Regions from separate parts of the Brachybacterium avium genome, predicted to be linked through region 2. Evidence: riboswitches for the same ligand, from Rfam matches in the RefSeq annotation. Region 2 holds a riboswitch; each other region holds the start of a gene.
The links. Region 2 has a riboswitch for thiamine pyrophosphate ahead of CFK39_RS09070 (3-oxoacyl-ACP reductase). Riboswitches for the same ligand answer to the same signal wherever they lie in the genome.

Region 1 (5,378 bases), 1.1 Mb from region 2:
GGCTGGTCCAAGGGCTCCACCGACGCACCACCGGCACTGCCGGCCGAGGTGGTCGCCCAGACCCGGCAGCGGTACGTCCAGGCGTACGAGCGCCTCACCGGCCAGGAATTCTGAGCCGGGCCGGACCACCGCCAGGCGGGCGACAGCACCGCCGGGCGGGCGACAGGGCCGCCTCACCCGGCGGCCCCCTCACACCAGGACCAGCACGGCGATGACCACCGCCGCGATCCCGCAGGCCAGCAGCGCATCACCGCGACCCAGCGGGACCGGCCGCCAGAGGGTCCGCTCCCCCTCCCCGAGACCCCGTGATTCGAGGGCGAAGGCGATCCGTTCGGCGCTGCGCACCGCATCGACCAGCAGTCCGAAGGCGCAGCGCAGCAGGTGACGGGGCCGCAGCCGGGCCACGGCACCCGCGGCGGTCAGCGGCAGCCGCACCCGGTGGGCGCGGGTGAGCGTCTCCCACCGGTGCGGCAGATCATCCAGCAGCCGGCGTCCGGCCAGCAGCGCGTAGGTGAACCGGGCGGGCAGGCGGGCATGCTGCTGCAGGCTCACCATCGTGTTCCGCGGCTCGGTCGCCCACATGACGGTGAGGGCACCGAGCCCGATCACCAGCGCCCGCAGCGCCAGCGCCGCGCCCAGCACGATCCCCTCCTCGGTGATCCGGATCGGCAGCTCGGGCCAGGGTTCGTGCCCGGGGCGGCTGACCACATTGACCAGAAAGATCCCGCTGGCGAACACCACGAACGGCAACTGGCCGCGCAGCAGGGCCAGCGGTCCGCGGCGGCAGCCGATCATCACGCCGGCGCCGAGCAGCGCGTACAGCACCAGCAGCGGCACCGGGTCGGTGAGCGCGATGCACACGATGCTCAGGCCGGTCAGCAGGGCCAGCAGCACGGTGGGGTTGCGCCGGGCGAGCCGGCCCCGGGGGCCCGCCCTCGGGTCGGGCTCCACGGCCGACGGAGGCTTCTCCGCGGCCGGCTGGGGCTCTGCCCCGGCCAGCGGGCACGCGTCCGCGACCGGCTCTCCTGCGACGAGCCCGGCGCGCTGCAGCAGCGCCGTGTCCTGCAGCAGGTCTGCTGGCGGCATCGGCCCGTTCAGTCGGCCGTCATCGATCACGGCCACCGCATCGGCCGCTTCCACCGTGCGCAGGTCATGGGTGGCGATGACCACCCCCTGCCCGGCATCAGCCGCCTCCCGCAGCTGGTTGAGGACGGTGTGTGCGGCGGCTCGGTCCAGGCCGTAGCCGGGCTCGTCCGCCAGCAGCACCGGCCGCTCGGTCAGCAGCATCGCGCCGAGGGAGAGGCGACGCTGCTGACCGCCGGAGAGCGCGAAGGGGCTCGCCTCCCGCTGCTCCTCGAGCCCGAGCCGGGTGAGCATCGCCGTGACCTGGGCGGGATCCACCCCGGACGCCGCGAGCTCACCGGTCACGGTGTCGGCCACGAACTGGGCCTCGGGCCGCTGGAACACCAGGCCCGCCGCAGCGCCCTCGACCTCACCGCGAAGCGGCGGATCCAGCCGGGACAGCGCCCCCAGCAGGGTGGATTTGCCGGCACCGTTGCGGCCGACGACGGCGAGCAACTGCCCGGAACGCACGGTGAGGTCGACCCCGGAGAGGACCGGACGACCCTGATGGCCGAGTTCGGCGCCCCGCACGGTCAGCAGCGGCTCCCTCGCGGGATCCGCCGCAGCATTCGCCGGTGAGTCCGGGGCGAGGTCCCGGACAGGGCCCGCACAGCGCTCCGGACTCAGCTCCGCCGCGCCCTCCAGCTGCTGCTCGAGCTCGCGCGGCAGCCAGCACCCGGCCTCCCGCAGCGTGGCGCCGTGACGGGCGAAGACCTCCCCGGTGGGTCCGTCGGCGAGCACCCGACCGGAGGCGTCCAGGGCGATGGTGCGCGGCGGCAGCCCCGCCACCCCACGCTCTCCCGCCCAGTCGTCGAGCCGGTGCTCGACCAGCAGCACCGCGACCTCGCCGCCGGCGGCGGCTGCCGTGACGGCCTCACGCACCGCCTGCACCCCGTCGGCGTCGAGCATCGCGGTCGGTTCATCCAGCAGCAGCAGGCGGGGCCGGCCCACCACGGCCGCGGCGAGCCCTGCCCGCTGCAGCTGCCCGCCGGACAGCGTCGCGGCGGCGCGCTCGCTCAGGTCATCGATCCCGGCCTCGGCCAGCGCGCGGTGCACGCGCTGGCCGATCTGCGCGGGCGGGACGCAACGGCTCTCCAGCGGGAGCGCGACGTCGTCGGCCACCTGCGGCAGGCAGACCCCGTCGGCCGGGTCCTGCCCGAGGAATCCGACGGCCGCGGACGCGGCGAGGACGCCGCCGGCGATCGGATCGATCTCCCCCACCCGCAGCGTCCCGGTGACCCGGCCCCGCTGATGGGCGGGGATCGCGCCGGCGAGCGCCCGCAGCAGCGTGGACTTGCCGCAGCCGCTGGGTCCCAGCAGCAGCACCTGCTCCCCCGCGCGCAGGGTCCCGGTCCAGGGGCCGACACCGGCGCCCGAGGGCAGCACCACCTCGAGGTCCCTCGCCTCGACGACGAGCTCGGCAGGCGCTGTGGGCTCGGTGGACGCGGCGGCCCCGACCGGGCGCGATGTGTCGTCCCGGACCGTTCCCGCCTCAGCGGACACGGCGCTGCGGGATCTCGTCGGCCTGCGCCGACGCACCGATGGCGAAGTTCGTCAGCACTCCGGTGCGCTCCAGCGCGCGGACGATCACGCGGGCCAGCAGCCCGCCGAGGACGAGCCCAGAGAGCACCTGCATGCCCAGGCGCAGCGTGAGCAGGTCCTGGCCGTACCAGCCCATCCGGTACGCGGACCAGAAGAACACCAGGCCCGCGCCGAGCGCACCGGAGGCGGCGAACACGCCCCAGCCGAAGCGGCGGTAGCGGGTCAGGGCGAAGGGCAGCTCGCTGCCGAGGCCCTGCAGCGCGGCCGAGAGCACCAGCAGCGGGCCGACGGGGCTGCCCAGGAACACCACTTCGATGGTCCCGGCGAGCATCTCGGCGAGGATCCCCACGCCGGGGCGGCGGATGATCGCGATCGCGATCGGGGCCACCAACAGCCAGGAGCCGAAGATCACGTGCTGGGCGACATCACCGGCGGGGCCCATCGCGATCGCCAGCCAGCTCCAGGCCTGGACGAACACCCAGTACAGGAATCCGAACAGCACGCCGAGCACGACGACCAGCACGATCTCGCGCAGACCGAGTCGGGAGCGGGCGGGTGTGGGATCGGGGTCCGGGCTCGCAGGGGGCGGCGGGCCGCCGGGGGCAGCGGCGGGAGCGGTGGTGGGTGCGGAGGCGTCGTCAGAAGCGGGGATCACGGTCCGTGCCTTTCCAGACGGGCACGGGCGCGCGGCGACATTCGCTCGGCGGAGCTCCCTGCGCCGGCATGATCCGGATCAGGTTCTACGGTCGGAGTTCGAGAACTCCCTCTCAGCCCGGCCTACCGGACTCCCGTGCACGGGGCCACCCTAACTGCAGCGGTCCCTCCCGTGCACGGTGTCCAGCCGGCGGACCCTTCCGTGGCCGGTTCGGCTCATGGCGGGTCCTCGATGAGGGGCACGAAGAGGTAGGCCCCGTGGACGGTCTCCTCCAGCGCGTCGCCGCGGCGGGCGATCCGTCGCATCTGCTGGCCGACGGGGATGACCAGGATCCCGCCCTCGCCCAGCTGTGCGGGCAGCGCCGGCGGCAGGCGGCCGGCTCCGGCGGAGACGAGGATCCGGTCGAAGGGCGCGTCCTCGGGGGCGCCGAGCACGCCGGGCCGGGCGGCGCGGATCCTCGCCCGGCCCTCGGGCACGGTCTCGGCGAGCGCGGTGCGCGCCGGGCTCAGCAGCCGCTGCTGGCGCTCGAGGCCCAGCACCTCCCCGGTGGGGCCGACGAGATGGGCGAGCAGGGCGGTGGTCCATCCGGAGCCGGCTCCGAGGTCGAGCACCCGGTGCCCCTCTCGCACCTCGAGCAGGCGGAGCATGTTCTCGACGGTGGTGGGCTGCGAGTTGGTCTGCCCCTCACCGATCGGCAGCGGGGCGTCCTCGCCCGCCCGGTGACGGAGCGCGGCGGGGAGGAAACGGGCCCGCGGCACCGCCCGCATCGCCTGGGCGATCCGGTCGGCAGGGACCTCCCTGCCGAGCAGCTCCTGCATCTTGCTCACTTCCCGACCTCCTCGGCCCGGCGCGCTCGGCCGGGCGTGCTCAGTCCGCGCCGACCTCGATGACCCCGTCTGCCGGCCAATCGCGCACCTCGGTGCCCTCGGGAGCGAGATTCGTGGACTGGCGCAGGAAGATCGGACGGCCCGCGTCGCTCGCGATCGCGTCGTGCACCGGCAGCGCGAGCACCGGGCCGACAGCGCGCAGGAAGTCGATGGTCTCGCCGATCTTCGACCAGGGAGCGACCACCGCGAAGGCGAGCACGTCGATGCCCCGGAACTGCGGGACCGGTTCGAGCGAGTCGCCGGTGATGCCGAGGCGGGGACCGTCCCCGGCGGAGAGCACCAGGCCCGAGTTCCCCACCCGGGGGATGTCCGGGTGGATGACCGCGTGCTGGCCGCCGACGGCCTCGAGGCGCACCGCCTGCTCGCCCGGGACCGCAGGCAGTTCATGCGTGTCCCCGGCGGCGAGGGCCAGCAGGCGCTGCGCCGGGATCGCGGCGGCATCGCCCGCGGGTTCGGCGAGGAGCGCGGCCGTCTCCGGCTCGGCGATCACCTCGGCGCCGCCGGCCCGGTCCAGCACCTCCTGGAGCAGTGCCCGGTCGAGGTGGTCGGGATGCTGGTGCGTGATCAGCACGGCGTCCAGTCCGGACAGCAGCTCGGCGTCCAGGCCGCGCACGGCCTCCGTGCTGAAGCCGCCGGGGTCCACGAGCAGGCGCCGCCCGGCGATCTCCACGAGCAGGCAGGAATGGACGAGGTGGTGGATCTTCATCGGGTCCTCCCGGGGGCGAGGTCAGGTGTGCCTCGAACATATCGTCGCGGACGGCTCCTGCCCAGGGCCGGACCGCGCTGAGTCCACAACGCCCACACTGCGCGACCGCGCCCCGGGCGAGACGCGGACCCCATGGTGGGCAGCCCGCCGCCGGGACGCTCCGGCTCGGTACCATGTCAGGGGTCGGGCTCGTCCCGTCGGCCGCCCCGTGCGCCGACCGTGCCCGCCCCGCAGCCCTCACCCGCCAGGACCGCATCCCGCGGCCGTCGTCCCCCAGGAGAGCACCCATGCCACGTGTCGTGGTCCACGTCATGCCCAAGCCGGAGATCCTCGACCCGCAGGGCAAGGCCGTCGCCGCCGCGCTCCCCCGCCTGGGCTTCGAGGGCATCGCCTCGGTCCGTCAGGGCAAGCGGTTCGAGCTCGAGGTCGAGGGCGAGGTCACCGAGCAGGTGCTCGCCTCCCTGCG
Region 2 (5,378 bases):
ACCAGGTCTCTTCGCTCGCTCCTCCGGCTCGCTCTCGTCGCCCAATCGCGCCACTGCCCGCACCCCCGGGTGACCTCCTCCCCCGCCCCGCCATCTCGTTGCATCACGTGGCAACGCATGGCACCTGCGCTCGCGCCCCACGTACAGTGACGCTCGTCGAGAGAGCCGTATCGCAGCGGCCGGGAACCAGGAGGACACGGATGACCAGGCGGATCGGGCTGATCGGCTGCGGGGATGTCTCCGTCGTCCACTTCGAGGCGATCCGGGACATCGAGGGCCTGGAGCTCGTCGGTGTGGCAGACACCGACCCACAGGCGCGATCCCGCGCCGCCGCGGCGACCGGGGTGCCCGGCTTCGCGGGCACCCGGGAGCTGATCGACGCCCTCGGCCCGGACGCCGTGCACGTCACCACGCCGCACGACCAGCACATCGGTCCCTCGCTGACAGCCCTCGAGGCGGGGGTGCACGTGCTGCAGGAGAAGCCGCTCGCGCACACCCTCGAGGAGGGCCGCCGCCTGGTCGACGCCCTGGCGAGCGCGAGCACCTCGCCCGGCGCCCCGAAGGTCGGGATCTGCTTCCAGAACCGCTACAACCTGGCCAGCCGGCACTTGGCCGAGATGCTGGGCACGGGCGAACTCGGCGCGGTGCGCGGAGCCTGGGCCTCCGTGGTCTGGACCCGCAGCGCCGACTACTTCCGCGCCAAGCCCTGGCGCGGCACCTGGGCCGGCTCCGGCGGCGGGCTGCTGATCAACCAGGCCATCCACACCCTGGACCTGGTGCAGTGGCTGCTGGGCGGGGTGGAGCGCACCGATGGGCACGTGGCGACCCGCAAGTACGGAGACGTCATAGAGGTCGAGGACACCGCCGAACTGCTGCTGCACCATCCCGGCGGCATCACCACTTCGTTCTATGCCACCCTCACCGCCCCGCAGCACCGCCCGGTCGAGCTCGAGCTGGACTGCGAGAGGGCCTATCTGACGCTGCGCGGCGGCACCGACGGCGGGCTCACGAGCCGCTGGGCCGACGGCCGGGTGGAGACCCTCGCCGAACGCTCGGTGACCTCCGGGGGCCGCTCCTACTGGGGCGTCTCCCACGAGCTGCTGATCCGCGACTTCTATGAGCGCCTGGACGAGCCGGAGCCCTTCTGGATCGGGCCCGGCGAGGCGATGGCCTCGCTGGAGATCCTGAAGGAGGCGTACCGGCTCAGCGGGGTGGGGCCGGGGGCGTGAGCCGGCCGGGCACCCCTCCCGCAGCCGCACCACCTCACGACCCCGGCGGGCCCCCGCCTACGGCTGCGGCAGGCCCAGGTGCTCGCGCAGGGTGGACCCGGAGTACTCGCGCCGGAACCTGCCGCGCTCCTGCAGCACGGGCACGACCTGGTCGACGAAGTCCTCGATCCCTCCCGGGAGGGTGGGCGGCATGAGGTTGAAGCCGTCGGCCGCACCCGCATCGACCCAGCGCTCGATCTCGTCGGCCACCGACTCCGGAGTGCCGATGAACGTGGCATGGCCACCGCCGGCGGCGAGGAAGCCCAGCAGCTCACGCACCGTCGGGCGTGTGGTGCGGATGATCCGCAGCACCGTCGCGTAGCGCCCCTTCGGGCCGGTGAACTCCTCCAGCGGTGGCAGCGGCGGGACGGGAGCGTCCAGCTCCCAGCCCGAGGTGTCCTGGCCGACGAAGAAGGCGAGCTGGCGCAGGGAGTCCTCGACGGGGAGGCGGGAGTGGAGGTCCGCCTGCATGCGCCGGACCTCCTCCTCGGTCGAGCCGACGTAGGTGACCAGTCCCGGCACCACCGCGAGCAGGTCCGGATCACGGCCCAGCGCCGTGGCGCGGGCACGGAGGTCCGTGCGGTAGGCGTGCGCGGATTCGCGGTCCCAGGCCACCGCGTAGATCCCCTCGGCCCAGCGGGCGGCGAGGTCGCGTCCCGGCTCCGAGGCTCCGGCCTGGAACAGCACCGGGCGTCCCTGCGGCGGCGTCGGCACATTCAGCGGGCCGTCGACTGCGAAGGAGTCACCAAGGTGATCCAGCGGACGGAGCAGGGAGGAGTCGGCGTACACACCCTCGGGTCGGCAAGGATGCTCTCGCGCGGCCACGAGTCCCACAGGCCATGGAGGACCTGGATGAACTCCTCCGCCGTGCCGTACCGCTCCTCGTGGGCGGGCAGCGCGGCCATGCTGTGGTTGCGGGCCTCCGCATCGGTCATCGAGGTGACCACGTTGATCCCGGCCCGGCCGTGGGAGATGTGATCCAGGCTCGCGAGCAGCCGAGCCGCATGGAACGGATCCCAGAAGGTGCTTGAGACCGTGGTGACCAGGCCGATCCGTTCGGTGGCGCGGGCCATCGCCGTGAGCACCGTGATCGGTTCCAGGAACCAGCTGGGCCCGCGCTCGGCGCCGGTGGGCGCGATCGACTGGCCGTCTGCGAGGAAGATCGCGTCGAGCCGGCCGCGCTCGGCGATCTGGGCGAGCTCTTCCCAGTAGGTGATGTCGCCCAGGCGGGACACTGCGGAGCCGGGCGCGCGCCAGGCGGCGCCGTGGTGGCCGACCGCGTGCGCGAACAGGTTCAGCCGCACGTGGCGGGTAGCAGTCGCGGCCATCAGTCCTTCACCAGCCCGCCGTCGACGACCAGGTTCTGGCCGGTGATCGCCCGCGACCACGGCGAGGCGAAGAACAGCACGGCATCGGCGAACTCGGCGGGTGTGGTCACCGACTGCAGCGGGGTGCTCTCGGCGATCGCGTCGAAGACGGCCTCGGGCGTCGCGGAGCTCGCGTCGGTGGTGCGCAGCAGGCCGCCGCTGACCATGTTCACCGTGATGCCGCGCGGGCCGAGATCGGCGGAGAAGGTGCGGGTCAGCGACAGCAGCGCCGCCTTGGCCGCGGTGTAGTCGTGGTAGGGCACCACCGGATGCTGGAAGAGGTTGGTCCCGACGTTGATGACGCGGCCCGAACCCGCCCGGTCGAAGCCCGGCAGCGCTGCCTGGATCGTGTTCAGCGCCCCCTGCACGGCGCTTGCGAACTGGGCCGAGAAGGCGTCGTAGTCGATCGCGTCCGCCTTCGCCCTCGCGTCCCCGTTGAACGAGAAGCCGCTGAGCGCATTGTTCACAACGGTGCTGACGGGCGCGCCGAACTCGGCCTGCGCCGCCTCGAACAGTGCCTCCACCTCGCCGCGGTCCCTGACGTCGGCGCGCACCGCGACCGCTCGGCCGGGATGGCGGGCCGCGAGCTCCCGTGCGGCGTCGCCGCTGGTGAGGTGGTTGATGACGACGCGGGCCCCCTCACTCAGCAGGGCTTCGGTGATCGCGCGGCCGAGGCCGCGGGCGCCTCCGGTGACCAGGACCACCTGGTCGGCGAGGGCGGGGATGCTCCGGGACTGCGCGGGCGCAGCGGAAGAGGAGGTCATGAGTGGTTCGTCCTTTCGAAGACGGGATGCGAGCCCCCGGGATGGCGGAAGGACCGGCATCCGGGCAGGGGCGGGAGAACGCTCCACAGGTGGAGGAGCGGGACGACGGGGGTCGGCTCTGATCCCGTTCTCGCGGACGGCAGGCGCAGGCCCTTCAGGCCCGGGCCGGACGGTGTCATCACTGCCTGCGATGCCCGTACATCGTGCGCTGCTGGCCGGGGTGTCACGGCAGCCGGCGCCGCATACGGCGCCACTGCAGGTGAGACCAGTGCACAGCAGCTCATCGACGACATTCCTCCGCGAGTACGAACTCGATCAGGTTCACCGGGTGTGTTCTCAGCCCTGTCGGGCACCCCGTGTCGGTCGTCGACTATACCCATGGCCCCGCCCGTGCGGCGGTTCGTCCCGTGCGGGAGCTGCGGCGACCGTGCGGAAGGAGGGCACCCGTCCCAGTGGACGGTGCGCTGCTGGGCCGGGCCGACCCGGGACGGAAGACCGTCGGCCGATCCGCCGGGATGGACCCTCGCCGCCGCCCGCCCGCCGCTGCGGGTAGGGTGGCCTGGTTCCGTGGGAGCCCGTTCGTCGGGCTGAGAGGGCCTCGTGCCGACCACCAGCACTGGATGCGGATAATGCCGCCGTCAGGAGGACCGCTCATGCAGCACGTCGCCGTCGTCGGCGCCGGGATCATCGGACTGCTCACCGCCTTGGAGCTGAGACGCCGCGGTCACCGGGTCGAGATCCGTTCCACCGGCGTGGCCGAACAGGCCACCCACGCAGCGGCCGGGATGCTGGCTCCCACCAGTGAGGTCCAGTTCGGCCAGCACTCGCTGAGGCCCTTGATGAGGAAGGCCGCGAGCCACCACCGCGCGCTGGCCGCCGAGCTCGCCCTGCGCACCGAGGAGCCGCTGGGCTACCGCGACACCCCCACCCTCGTCGTCGGCCGCGACCGGTCCGACCTCGAGGCCCTGCGTCTTCTCGCACAGGAGCAGTGCGCGGAGGGTGCCGAGGTCGAGGAGCTCACGTCCGCGCAGCTGCGCGGTCGCGCTCCGACGCTGGCCCGGCACGTGGCCGGGGCGATGCTCGTCGCCCGCGACCACCAGGTGGACCCCCGCACCCTGGTCGCCGCCGTCGTCGACGCATTGGCCGGCCCGGGGCGTCCCGGCGACGGGCCGCCCGTCTCCCTCACCATCGGCAGCCGCGTCGCCTCCACCGAGGAGATCGACGCCGACCGGATCATTCTCGCGGCCGGCCTCGGCACCACCGAGATCGACGGACCGCACCGGGTGCTCGACCTGTCGCTGCGCCCGGTCCACGGTGACATCCTGCGCCTGCACGTCCCCGCCTCCGCCCTGCTGCCCGAGGAGGACAACCTGCTGGACCACACGGTCCGAGCCCTGGTCCGCGGGCGTCCCCTCTACCTGGTGCCGCGCGGCGGCGGCCTCGTGCTCGGGGCCACCAGCCGGGAGGACGACATGGTCGGCGCGTCGGCCGGCGCGGTGCTGACCCTGCTGCAGGACGCGGCCGAGGTCCTCCCCTCCGTCCGCGACACCGAACTGCGTGAAGTGATCGCTCGCGCCCGCCCCGGCACCCCGGATGACCTCCCGCTGCTGGGACCGGTGCCGACAGACCCGCGAGTGATCGTGTCCACCGGTTACCACCGCCACGGGATCCTGCTCTCCGCCTGGGCCGCGGCGCGCACCGCCGATCTGCTCGAGGCCGATCCCGGGGCACCGCCGCCCGGGGACATGGCCGAGGAGCTCGCCGCCGTCGATCCCGCCCGTTTCACCACCACATCCCACCTCCAGGAGGTCTCATGAGCATCGTCGTCCACGTCAACGGCGAGGATCTTGACCTGTCCGACGCCGTCACGGTCCGCGACCTGGTGGCCGACCGCCTCGGCCGCGAGGTCGGCGACGACGGGCGCGCGTGCGACGGCACCCCGCTCGGCGTGGCCATCGCGGTCGACGATGCGGTCCTGC
Region 3 (5,378 bases), 1.1 Mb from region 2:
TCAGCCCGACTTCGTCGCCGCCGCCGCCCGGCTGCTGGCCGGGGAGGACCTCGAGGTGCTGCGCAGCTGGCTGGCCGTGCATGCCGTGTCCGCCTACGCGCCGTACGGTCCCGCCGTCCTGGTCGAGGAGGACTTCGCCTTCTCCGGGAAGATCCTCTCGGGAGCCGAGGAGCTGCGGGAGCGGTGGAAGCGCGGTGTCGCCTTCGTCGAGGGTGTCGTCGGCTTCGCGGTGGGCCGTGAATATGTCGCCCGCCACTTCCCGGCCGCGCACAAGGAGCGCATGACCGAGCTGGTCGACGCGCTGATGGACGCCTACCGCGACTCCATCCGGAGCCTGCCGTGGATGACCCCGGCCACCCGGCAGAAGGCCCTCGCCAAGCTCGAGCGGTTCACCCCGAAGATCGGTTACCCCGAGCAGTGGCGCGAGTACGACGGCCTCGAGCTCGTGCCCGGTGACCTGGTCGCCAGCGCCCGGGCCTCCCGCTGCTTCGAGGCCGCGTTCGAGTTCTCCAAAGTGGGAGGGCCGATCGACGAGACCGAGTGGCACATGACCCCGCAGACGGTCAACGCCTACTACAACCCGGGCGCGAACGAGATCGTCTTCCCCGCCGCGATCCTGCAGCCCCCGTTTTTCGATGCCGAAGCCGAGGACGCCGTGAACTTCGGCGGGATCGGTGCGGTCATCGGCCACGAGGTGGGCCACGGCTTCGACGATCAGGGCTCGAAGTACGACGGCGAGGGCAACCTGGTCTCCTGGTGGACACCCGAGGACCGCGAGGCCTTCGACACCCGCGCCGCGCAGCTCATCACCCAGTACTCGGCCCTCTCACCCCGGGACCTCGACGACTCCCATCGCGTCAACGGCGCCCTGACCATCGGCGAGAACATCGGCGACCTGGGCGGACTGTCCATCGGGGTGAAGGCCTACCTGGCCAGCCACGACGCCGCCGAGGTCGAGGCCGAGATCGACGGCTTCACCGGCCTGCAGCGGGTGTTCTGGTCGTGGGCGACGGTGTGGCGCGGCCGCCACCGCACCCAGGAGGCGATCCGCCGCCTGGCCGTGGACCCCCACGCCCCGATGGAGTTCCGCTGCAACACGGTCGCGAGCCACCTGGAGGAGTTCCACACCGCCTTCGAAGTCCATGAGGGTGATGCGATGTACCGCGCACCCGAGGAGCGGGTGAGCATCTGGTGAGGCCGGAGGCGCCGTTCTACGTGGGTCGCACGCGGCCCTCGTCCATCGGCTGGACCCGCATCGCGATCACTCTGGTGGCCGGCGCCGTGCTCGCGCTGCTCATGGCGCAGCGCTCCACATCGCTGGGCATGCTGCTGGTGGCAGTGCTGTTCCTGGGCCTGGCGGTGTGGACGTGGATGGGGCAGCGGACCCGCTTCATCGTGGACGGGCACGGGCTGACGGTCAGCTTGGGAGGGTTCCTGCCTCGCAAGCCCTGGCCGCTGGAGGATTTCCGCACCGTGCAGCTGCGCGAGCTGCCGCGCTCGCAGGTGGGCGTGGCCCTCGGCGGCTACGGATGGCGTCGCAGCCGCGCATCGACTCCGCAGCCCGCGGAGCTCACCCCTGTCGGGTCGCGGAAGATCTTCACCCTCGACCAGATCCAACAGCCCTACCGGATGCTGGTCACCCGGCCGGGGACGATGGTCGAGATCATCGGCCGCGGCTCCACCCACTACATCCTCTCCCCGAGGACCCGCACGCCACGGCCACCGCGGTCGACCAGGCGATCCGTTCCCGGCGCTGAACGGGTAGACTTCCCCCTCGTCATCCACTGACAGGGGAGCACCGCGAGGTGCTGAGAGTGCGCAGCCCGCGCAGACCCTCGAACCTGATCCGGCTCACACCGGCGTAGGGAGTCGGGATATCCGTGGAGCGCCGCCGGCGCCCGCGCCCCTTCCAGAGGGAAGGAGAAGTGATGACTCGTTTCCGTACCGTGGACCTGCTGGTCACCGTTCTGATCGGCGCCGCCTTCGGCGTCGCGTACCTGGGCTACGGCCAGCTGTACACGCTGATCGGACCGCTGACCGCGACGTTCAAGCCCGCCGAGGGACTGCTGGCCGGGATCTGGTTCCTGCCGGCGATGCTCGCGGGGCTCATCGTGCGCAAGCCCGGTGCCGCCCTGCTGGCCGGGCTGCTCGCCGCCGTGCTGTCGATGCTGCTGGGCAGCCAGTGGGGCTGGGGCACCGCGATCTCCGGCCTGATGCAGGGCGGCGGCGTCGAACTCGCGTTCCTGCTGACCCGCTACCGGCGCTTCGGCCTGCCGGTCGCCGTGCTGGGCGGCGTCCTCGCCGCGCTGCTGGAGTGGGGATGGGAGAAGGTCGCGTACTACCAGGAGATGAGCTGGGCCTTCTCCGGCGCGATGCTCGCCTGCTTCCTGGTCTCCGGGGTGCTGCTGTGCGGCGTGCTCGGCTGGGCGGCCGCACGGGCGCTGGTCTCCACCGGCGCGGTGGACTCCCTCGCCGCCGGCCGGGAGCACGCCCGGGTCGCCGAGGCCTGAGCAGGCGGCCCCGATCACCCCTCCCCGCGCCCCTGCCACGACCGGTCGACAGCTGACCGGTCTGACCTGGCGACCGCTGACCCGCTCCCGGCCCACGATCGCCTCGCTGGACCTCACGATCCCGGCCGGGCAGCGGGTGCTGCTGGCGGGTGCCAGCGGCAGCGGGAAGTCGACCGTGCTGCGGGCCCTCGCCGGGCTCCTCGACGAGGAATCCGGCGAGGGCACCGGCCTGCTGCCTCCACCGACCCGGCCCGGGGAGGCCGGGCTGCTGCTGCAGAATCCCGCGCATGCCGTGGTCGCGGCGACGGCCTTCCGCGACATCGCCTTCGGGCCCGAGAACGCCGCCCTGGACCGCACGGAGATCCGTGAGCGCGTCGCCGCAGCCCTCGCGGCCGCACAGGTGGGGCTGGATCCCCAGCGGGGTCCGCTCGAGGTCTCCGGCGGGCAGCAGCAGCGCATCGCACTGGCCGGCGGCCTCGCCCTCGACCCCGAGCTGCTGCTGCTGGACGAGCCCACCAGCATGCTCGACCCCGACACCGCGGACCGTGTCCGCGAGGCGATCCTCGTGGCCGCCGACGGTGCCGGTCTGGTCATCGCCGAGCACCGGCTGGGGCCCTGGCTGGCTCACGTGGACCGGTTGGTGGTGCTCGGCGAGCAGGCGCAGATCCTCGCCGACGGGGCACCGGGCGAGGTGCTGCGCGAGCAGCGGGCGCTGCTGCAGGAGATCGGGGTGCTGGTCCCCGAGGAGAAGAGCGCGGCGCGACCGGCCGCGACGCGATCAGTCGGGGCGGGGCCGATCGTCGCCTCGCTGCGCGGCGTCACCGTCCCCTCCCGCGGGCTGACCTCGCCCCTGGACCTCGAGGTGCGCGCCGGTCGCCTCAGCGTGCTCACCGGCCCCTCCGGAGCAGGGAAGACCACCATGCTGCGCACCCTGCTCGATGCGGCCGCACCGGCGACCGGCGAGGTGCAGCGGCCGGAGCCCGCACGGATCGCGGCGGTCCCCCAGAACCCCGAGCACTCCTTCGTCGCGACCACCGTGCGGGCCGAGCTGAGCGCCTCCCCCTGGGCCACCGATCCCGTCCTCGCCGAGGAGCTGCTGGAGCGCGCCGGGCTCGCGCACCTCGCCGGCGCCCATCCCCATCGTCTCTCCGGCGGGGAGCAGCGCCGCCTGGCGACCGCAGCGGCCCTCGCCCAGGCCCCGGACCTGCTGGTGCTGGATGAGCCCACTGTCGGCCTGGACGCCCGTCGGCGCCGGGACGTGCAGTCTCTGCTCGCGGACGCCGCGTCCCGCGGCTGCGCCGTGCTGGTCGCCACCCACGACCCGGAGCTGATCGCGGCCGCCGCCGACCGGTTCGAGCTGCCGGCCCCGGATCCGGCCGGGCCACCGCCCGCGCCGCGGCGTCGGCTTCCCGCCGATGCGCTGAATCCGCTCACCCTGTGCCTCATCGGGATCCTCGCCGCGGCCGGCTCCTTCGCCGTGCAGACCTGGCAGGGCGGGCTGCTGGCCCTGCTCCCTACGGTGCTGCTGGCACCGCTGGCGGTGCGGACGCTGCGCGGCGGCGCCCTGCGCCTAGCCCCGATCCTGCTCTCGGCAGCGGGGCTGGCCTGGACCACGGCCCTGCTCGGCGACGCACCGCCCCTGTCGCGCGAGGCATGGCTGCTGGGACTCAAGGAGGCCGCCCGGATCACCGCCTTCGTCGCCCCCGGGGTGCTGGCGCTGGGCAGCGTGGAGGCCACGGCGCTCGGCGATGCGCTGGGTCAGCGCCTGCGCCTGCCCGCCCGGCCGGTCGTCGCCTCGGTGACGGCGCTGGTGCGGGTCGGTCATCTGGGCCGGCAGTGGGAGGTCATCCTCCGCACGCGGATCCGTCGGGGCCTGGGCAGCGCCCGCTCTCCGCGACTGCTCGCCGGGGCCACGCTCGCCCTGCTGGTGGACACGCTGCGCGGGGCGGAGCAGCAGGCCCTGGCGATGGATGCGCGCGGATTCGCCGGGGCGGACCACCGCACCTGGGCCGCACCCAGCCCGCTGGGCCGGGCGGACCTGCTCGGCGCCGTGATCGCCGGCGGGTTCCTGGTCTGGCCGCTGATCGCGGGGATGCTGGTGGGGTGAGCGCGTCGTACCCTGGAGCGGTGAACGAGGACACCCGCACCCAGCCCACCAGCCCCGAGGACCCCGTCAGCACCGAGGACGAGGCCGTGATCGCCCTGGCCCACTCGCTGCTCGACGCCGCCCGCACCGGTGACGCCGCCGCCCTCCTGTCGCTGGTCGACCAGGGCGCCCCTGTGGACCTGCGCGACGGGGCCGGGAATTCCCCGCTGATGCTCGCCGCCTATCACGGCCACGCCGAGCTGGTGCGCGAACTCGCCGCCCGCGGCGCCGACGTCGACCTCGTCAACGACCGCGGTCAGTCCCCGCTGGCGGGCGTCGCGTTCAAAGGCTTCACCGATGTCGCGGAGGTGCTCCTGGAGGCCGGGGCCGATCCTGCTCTGGGCACCCCCAGTGCGCTGGATACCGCGGTCTACTTCGAGCGTGCGGAGATGGTCGCGCTCATCGAGGCCCGTCGGGCGTAGGCGGGTTCAGGCCCGTGAGGGCCTCCGCACCATCGCGACGTGCTCGATCCCTGCCTCCATGAACATCTCGCTGACGGTCTCGAAGCCCATCGAGGCGTACCACTGCTCGAGATAGGCCTGGGCATCGATGCGCACCTCCGCCCCGGGCGCGGTCTGCTCGATGTGCTCGAGCGCAGCGATCATCAGGCGGCGTCCGACACCGCCGCGGCGGTGATCGGCGCGCACGGCGACCCGGCCGATCCGCACCACGGCCGCCGCGCCGGTGCCGTCGGCCTCGAACAGCATCCGCAGGTGCGCGAC
Region 4 (5,378 bases), 670 kb from region 2:
CGAAGAACTCCAGCTCGTGGCGGCACGCCAGGAGGAACGCTCGCGTCGCCGCGGCCCGCTGGGCGGGGGTGGCCGCAGCGACCTCCCGCTCGACCTCGCCCAGCGCCCCCTGCACGCCCTCGACGAACCCGGGATCGCGATAGGTCTCCAACCAGGCGGCGTACGGATGGCCCGGCGCGATCTCGGCCAGATCACCGCCCACCTGCGCGTAGAGCCAGAAGCACGGCAGCACCGCGGCGGCCGTCACCGGGGCGGCGGAGCCGAGCGCATGGGCGAGCAGGAAGTCGGTGTACGCGCTGGTCACCGGGCTGATGGCGGTGCCATCCTCGGCCGGTTCCGCGGAGAGCCACGAACGATGCAGCTCCGCCTCGACCGTCAGACAGGTCCGGGGGGACTCCGCCCAGAACGTGCGGCCCGAGGCGGTGGTGGACGCCTCCGCGAGGGCGGCCAGGGCGCGGGAGTAGCGGGCGAGGTAGAGCGCATCCTGGGCGAGATAGAACTCGAAGGCCGGGCCGGTCAGGCTCCCCTCCACCAGCGCCCGGACGAATCCGGAGCCCGCCACCTGCGCAGCCAGGGAGGAGCCGGCGGCCCAGAGCGCGGCGGTCCACGGGCCGGCGGGGGCGACGACCGGGAGCACCGGGGCGGTCCCGGCCTCCGTCCCGGCAGCTCCCGCGCAGGCATCGATCAGGTCCTCGGGCGTCTCGAGCCGGGCGGGGACCTCGCCCACCCGCAGCCAGGGCGCGGCGGAACCGGCCGCTGCCAGCCGTCGGCCCTGGTGGGCGTGGTCAACGGGGCCGTGCCCCGTCCCGACGTGCAGCGCCCCGCCGTGCACGATCGCCTCATGCAGCCACTGGGTCGCCCAGGCCAGGGCCGCGGCGGGGCTGTGACCGGCCCCGAGGCGGGTGGCGAGGGCGGAGGCGAGGGAGCAGCCGGTGCCGTGCGTGCTCGTGGTCTCCACCCGGGCCGAGCTCGCCCGGTGCTGCGCGCCGTCGGCCTCCACCCAGGTGTTGCTCACCTCGCGGTCCTCGAGGTGACCCGTCTTGACGACGACGGCGACCCCGGTCTCCGCCGCCCAGCGGCCGGCCTGCGCGAGCGCCTCCCCTTCGCTCCTCGCGCGCGGCGCACCGGTGAGCACCGCGAGCTCGTCGATGTTGGGGGTGACCACGCTCGCGCGACGGCAGAAGCGGATCATCGCCTGCTCGGCCGCGGGTTCCAGGAGGCGATGCCCGCTGGTGGCGACCATCACCGGGTCCACCACGAGCACCCGCGGTGGGTGCGCGTCGAGCCAGGCCGCGACCGTCTCGATGACCTCGACGGTGCCGAGCATGCCGGTCTTGACGGCCTCGAGGGTGACGTCATCGCTGACCGCGGCCAGTTGGGCGGCGAGGAACTCGGCCGGCGGCACATGGATGTCGCGCACGCCGTGGGTGTTCTGGGCGACCACCGCGGTGACGACGGCCATGCCGAACCCGCCCGCGGCGGTGATCGACTTGAGATCCGCGGCGGTGCCGGCGCCGCCGGTGGGGTCCGTCCCCGCGATCGAGACCACGCGCGGCACCGTCGGCCGGACGGGGAGGAGGGCAGAGGGGGACTGGGTGCAAGGATCCGAACTCATGCGGACATCCCTTCGCTAGTACGAACTAGATCAGGTTCCACGGGTGTCATCTCAGCGCGTCTCACGCACCCCGTGTCCGCCGACCACCCTAGAGCACGAGCTCGCAGCGGGGCCCGCCGTCCACGACGGTGAGACGTCACCGGCTGTCGGCCCCCGCTCGTAGGCTCAGGGCATGAAGATCCTGCACACCTCGGACTGGCACCTGGGCCGCACCCTGCACAAGGTCGACCTGCATGCCCACCAGGCCGCCTTCCTCGACTGGCTGGTCGCGCTGGTCGAGACCGAGCGGGTCGACGTGGTCGTCATCCCCGGCGACGTCTACGACCGCGCCGTGCCCGCCGTGTCCAGCGTGACCCTGCTGGACAGCGCCCTGGCGCGCCTGGCCGACACCGGCGCCACCGTGGTGCTGACCTCCGGGAACCATGACTCCCCGGAGCGGCTCGGCTTCGGCCGTTCCCTGATGCGCGCCGGCATCCACCTGCTCACCGACGTTCCCGGCATCGAACACCCCGTCTCCGTGGCCGATGAGCACGGCGAGGTGCTCTTCTTCGGCCTGCCCTACCTCGAACCCGACCGGGCCCGCACCGAGCTGGTCGCGGAGGGGGAGCCGCCGCTGGCTCGCAGCCACGAGGCCGTCACCCGCGCCGCGCTGGAGCGTGTGCATGAGCGCGCCGCCGCGCATCCGGGAGCGCGCACCGTCGTCCTCGCCCACACCTTCGTCACCGGCGGCGATGCCAGCGACTCCGAGCGGGACCTCTCCGTCGGCGGCGTCGACTCGGTGCCCGCCGGTGTGCTGGGAGGCCTCGACTACCTGGCGCTGGGCCACCTGCACGGCTGCCAGGACCTCACCCGCCTCGTCGGCGCCCCCGCCTGGTACTCCGGCTCGCCGCTGGCCTTCTCCTTCTCCGAGAAGAACCACCGCAAGTCGGTGCTGCTGGTCGAGCTCGGCGCCCCCGGGACCGCGGCAGAGGTCCGACGGATCCACACCCCGGTGCCGCGCCCGCTCACCGAGCTGCGCGGCTCCCTCGAGGAGATCCTCGCCCGCGCCCCCGAGCACGGCGGCGACTGGATCAAGGCCGTCGTCACCGACCCGGCCCGCCCCGCCCACCTGCAGGAACAGCTGCGCGAGGCCTTCCCGCAACTGCTGCTGACCGAATACGCGCCCGAGGGGCGGGAGGCGAGAGCGGGCACCCCGGTGGTGCGGCGGGAGCAGAATCCGTTGGACGTGATGGACGACTTCCTCGCCCACGTCACCGGCGCGGCTCCCACCGCCGCCGAGCACGAGGTCCTGGACCGCGCCTATACCGCGGTGCGCCGCCAGCAGGAGGCCTCGTGAAGCTTCACCACCTGCGCCTGACCGGGATCGGCCCCTTCGCCGGCACCGTGCAGATCGACCTCGCCGCTCTCGGCGCGAGCGGCATGTTCCTGCTCGAGGGCCCCACCGGCTCCGGCAAGTCCACGATCCTCGATGCCATCGTCTACGCCCTGTACGGGCAGGTCGCCGGCAGCGTCAGCAGCGGCGACCGGATCCGTTCGCAGTTCGCGCCGCCCACCGAGGCGAGCGTGGTGGACCTGGTGTTCGAGACCGCCTCCGGCATCTTCCGGGTGCGCCGCCAACCCGAGTTCCACCGCCCCAAACTGCGTGGCACCGGCACCACGAAGGAGCAGGCCAAGGCCGTGCTCTGGCGGATCGGCTCCCCGCAGCTGATCGAGGACGTCATCGCCGACACCGCAGGCGGGGGCAGCGGCGTCGAAGCGATCGCCGCCCGGATCGACGAAGTGGGCCGCGAGATCCAGCGCGCCGTGGGACTGACCCGCGAGCAGTTCACGCAGACCGTCCTGCTGCCGCAGAACGAGTTCGCCCGCTTCCTGCGCGCCGGCACCGGGGAACGCCAGACGGTGCTGCAGCGCGTGTTCGGCACCGAGACCTACGCCGCCGTCGAGAAGCAGCTCGAGGAGATGCGCAAGCAGGCCAGGCGCGAGGTCGACGCCGCCCAGCAGACCCTCGGCACCGCGCTGGCCCGCTTCACCGAAGCCGCCGCTCTGGAGGAGGAACCGGTCGGCGTGCTCGAGGAGCACGCCGCTGCACTGCGCCTGGAGCCGCTGGCCGGGCTCGCCGAGGAGCACCTCGCGGCGGTGACCGCCCGGGCCGACGAGGCCGGTGGCGCGGCGGAGCAGGCCGGGACCGCCGAACAGGCCGCCCGCACCGCGGCCGAGGCCGCGACCACCGCCCGCACGCGCATCGACCGCCGGCGGGAGCTCGACGAGCTCGCCGATCGGCTCGAGAAGGAGAAGACCGCCCTCGAGAGCGCGCAGACCGCCCTGCAGCGCGACGAGACCGCTCGCCCCGTCGTCGAGGTGCTGCGTCGCCGCGACGGCGCCACCACGAAGGCCGCCACCGTGGTCGAGGCCCTCGCACAGCTCGCGAGCACCACCGCGGAGCGGCAGAAGTCGGTGGTGGACCTGCTGGAGGAGGAGGACGCTGCTGCCCAGCTGGCCGCAACGGCCGACGAGGCCACGACCGCCGCCGGCACGCTGAAGGACCTCGTCGAGCTCGAGGCCGGGCTGCCCGCGCGGGAGCAGCAGCTCGCCGGGCGACGCGAGCAGCTCACCGCGTCGACGACCGCCCTCGCCGCGCTCACCGAGCAGCTCGAGGCACGGCCGACCCGACGCACCGAGCAGGTCACCGCCCGGGATGCCGCGCGCAAGGATGCCGCCGCTCTCGGTGACGCCCGGCTCGCGCTGCGCACCGCCGAGGAGCGCCAACAGGCCACCACCGCTGCCGCGGCCCAGCAGAAACAGGTCGAGACCGCCCGCGAACAGGCCGCAGCCAGCCTGCGCACCGCGCAGGAACGGGCGGCGACGGAGAACCAGCTGCGCCGCCGCCGCTTCGCCGGGATCGCCGCCGAGCTCGCCGTCGACCTCGAGGCCGGGGACGCCTGCCCCGTCTGCGGCGCGCTCGAGCATCCGCACCCGGCGAGCACCGCCGAGGACGCCGTCGGCCCCGAGCAGGTCGAGGCCGCGGAGGAGGAGCGCCGGGCCGCCGAGGCCGCGCACTCCCGCGCTGAGCAGCAGCACGCCCTGGCGGGCCAGGAGCTCGCCCGGCTCCACGAGGCCGCCGGAGACCTCACCCCCGAGACCGCGACGACCGCCGTCGAGGCGGTGAAGACGCAGGTCACTGCCGCCCGCACGGCCGAGAAGGAGGCCGCAGAGCTCGAGACCGCGCTGACCGCCTTCGACGAGGAGACCGAGCGCCTCACCCGGCGCAGGGAGGCCGATGCTCTCGGCGTCGAGCGCGAACGCACCGCGATCGCCGCCGCGGCCGAGGCACTGGAGACCGACCGCAGCAGGATCGCCGAGGCTCGCGGGGAGGACGACTCCATCGCCGACCGCCGCCGCGCCCACCTCGCCCGCGCCCGGGCCGCGACCGCCCTGCGGGAGGCGCTGCGCAGCCGGACCGAGGCCGAGCAGCGGGTGGCGGAGCTCGTCGAGGAGGCGGAGACGTCCCTGGCTGCCAGCGGGCTCGCCACCGTCGAGGCGGTCCGTGCCGCCGTCCTCGCCGCCGAGGAGCGCGGGCGGCTGCAGAAGCTCGTCCAGACCCGCGCGGTCGACGAGTCCCGGCTCGCCGACGGCCTGGCCGAGGAGGGCATCGCCGAGGTCGTCGCGACGCCGGAGGCCCGGGAGCAGGCGGAGGCCGTAGTGGTCGCGACCGCCGAGAAGCTCAAAGCCGCCCGTGCCGCGGTGCAGGAGGCCGCCGGTATCG

Region 1: it holds a riboswitch for thiamine pyrophosphate, as region 2 does, so the genes downstream of both, CFK39_RS04040 (ECF transporter S component) here and CFK39_RS09070 (3-oxoacyl-ACP reductase) in region 2, are expected to answer to the same signal.
Region 3: it holds a riboswitch for thiamine pyrophosphate, as region 2 does, so the genes downstream of both, CFK39_RS13845 (ECF transporter S component) here and CFK39_RS09070 (3-oxoacyl-ACP reductase) in region 2, are expected to answer to the same signal.
Region 4: it holds a riboswitch for thiamine pyrophosphate, as region 2 does, so the genes downstream of both, CFK39_RS06140 (bifunctional hydroxymethylpyrimidine kinase/phosphomethylpyrimidine kinase) here and CFK39_RS09070 (3-oxoacyl-ACP reductase) in region 2, are expected to answer to the same signal.

What each region holds. Positions count from the first base shown of each region.
Region 1 is NZ_CP022316.1:886,192-891,569, forward strand. It holds gene CFK39_RS04030 (phosphoribosylaminoimidazolesuccinocarboxamide synthase) at 1-114, shown strand, start outside; gene CFK39_RS04035 (ATP-binding cassette domain-containing protein) at 190-2,625, opposite strand; gene CFK39_RS04040 (ECF transporter S component) at 2,615-3,319, opposite strand; TPP riboswitch at 3,358-3,466, opposite strand; gene CFK39_RS04045 (protein-L-isoaspartate O-methyltransferase family protein) at 3,535-4,137, opposite strand; gene CFK39_RS04050 (MBL fold metallo-hydrolase) at 4,187-4,912, opposite strand; gene purS (phosphoribosylformylglycinamidine synthase subunit PurS) at 5,200-5,378, shown strand, end outside.
Region 2 is NZ_CP022316.1:2,005,648-2,011,025, reverse strand. It holds gene CFK39_RS09080 (Gfo/Idh/MocA family protein) at 201-1,229, shown strand; partial or broken gene CFK39_RS09075 (LLM class flavin-dependent oxidoreductase) at 1,287-2,596, opposite strand; gene CFK39_RS09070 (3-oxoacyl-ACP reductase) at 2,596-3,399, opposite strand; TPP riboswitch at 3,675-3,766, opposite strand; TPP riboswitch at 3,957-4,060, shown strand; gene thiO (glycine oxidase ThiO) at 4,053-5,216, shown strand; gene thiS (sulfur carrier protein ThiS) at 5,213-5,378, shown strand, end outside.
Region 3 is NZ_CP022316.1:3,092,741-3,098,118, reverse strand. It holds gene CFK39_RS13855 (M13 family metallopeptidase) at 1-1,195, shown strand, start outside; gene CFK39_RS13850 (hypothetical protein) at 1,192-1,788, shown strand; TPP riboswitch at 1,780-1,885, shown strand; gene CFK39_RS13845 (ECF transporter S component) at 1,929-2,510, shown strand; gene CFK39_RS13840 (ATP-binding cassette domain-containing protein) at 2,647-4,617, shown strand; gene CFK39_RS13835 (ankyrin repeat domain-containing protein) at 4,638-5,078, shown strand; gene CFK39_RS13830 (GNAT family N-acetyltransferase) at 5,085-5,378, opposite strand, start outside.
Region 4 is NZ_CP022316.1:1,340,342-1,345,719, reverse strand. It holds gene CFK39_RS06140 (bifunctional hydroxymethylpyrimidine kinase/phosphomethylpyrimidine kinase) at 1-1,615, opposite strand, end outside; TPP riboswitch at 1,606-1,698, opposite strand; gene CFK39_RS06135 (exonuclease SbcCD subunit D) at 1,788-2,951, shown strand; gene CFK39_RS06130 (AAA family ATPase) at 2,948-5,378, shown strand, end outside.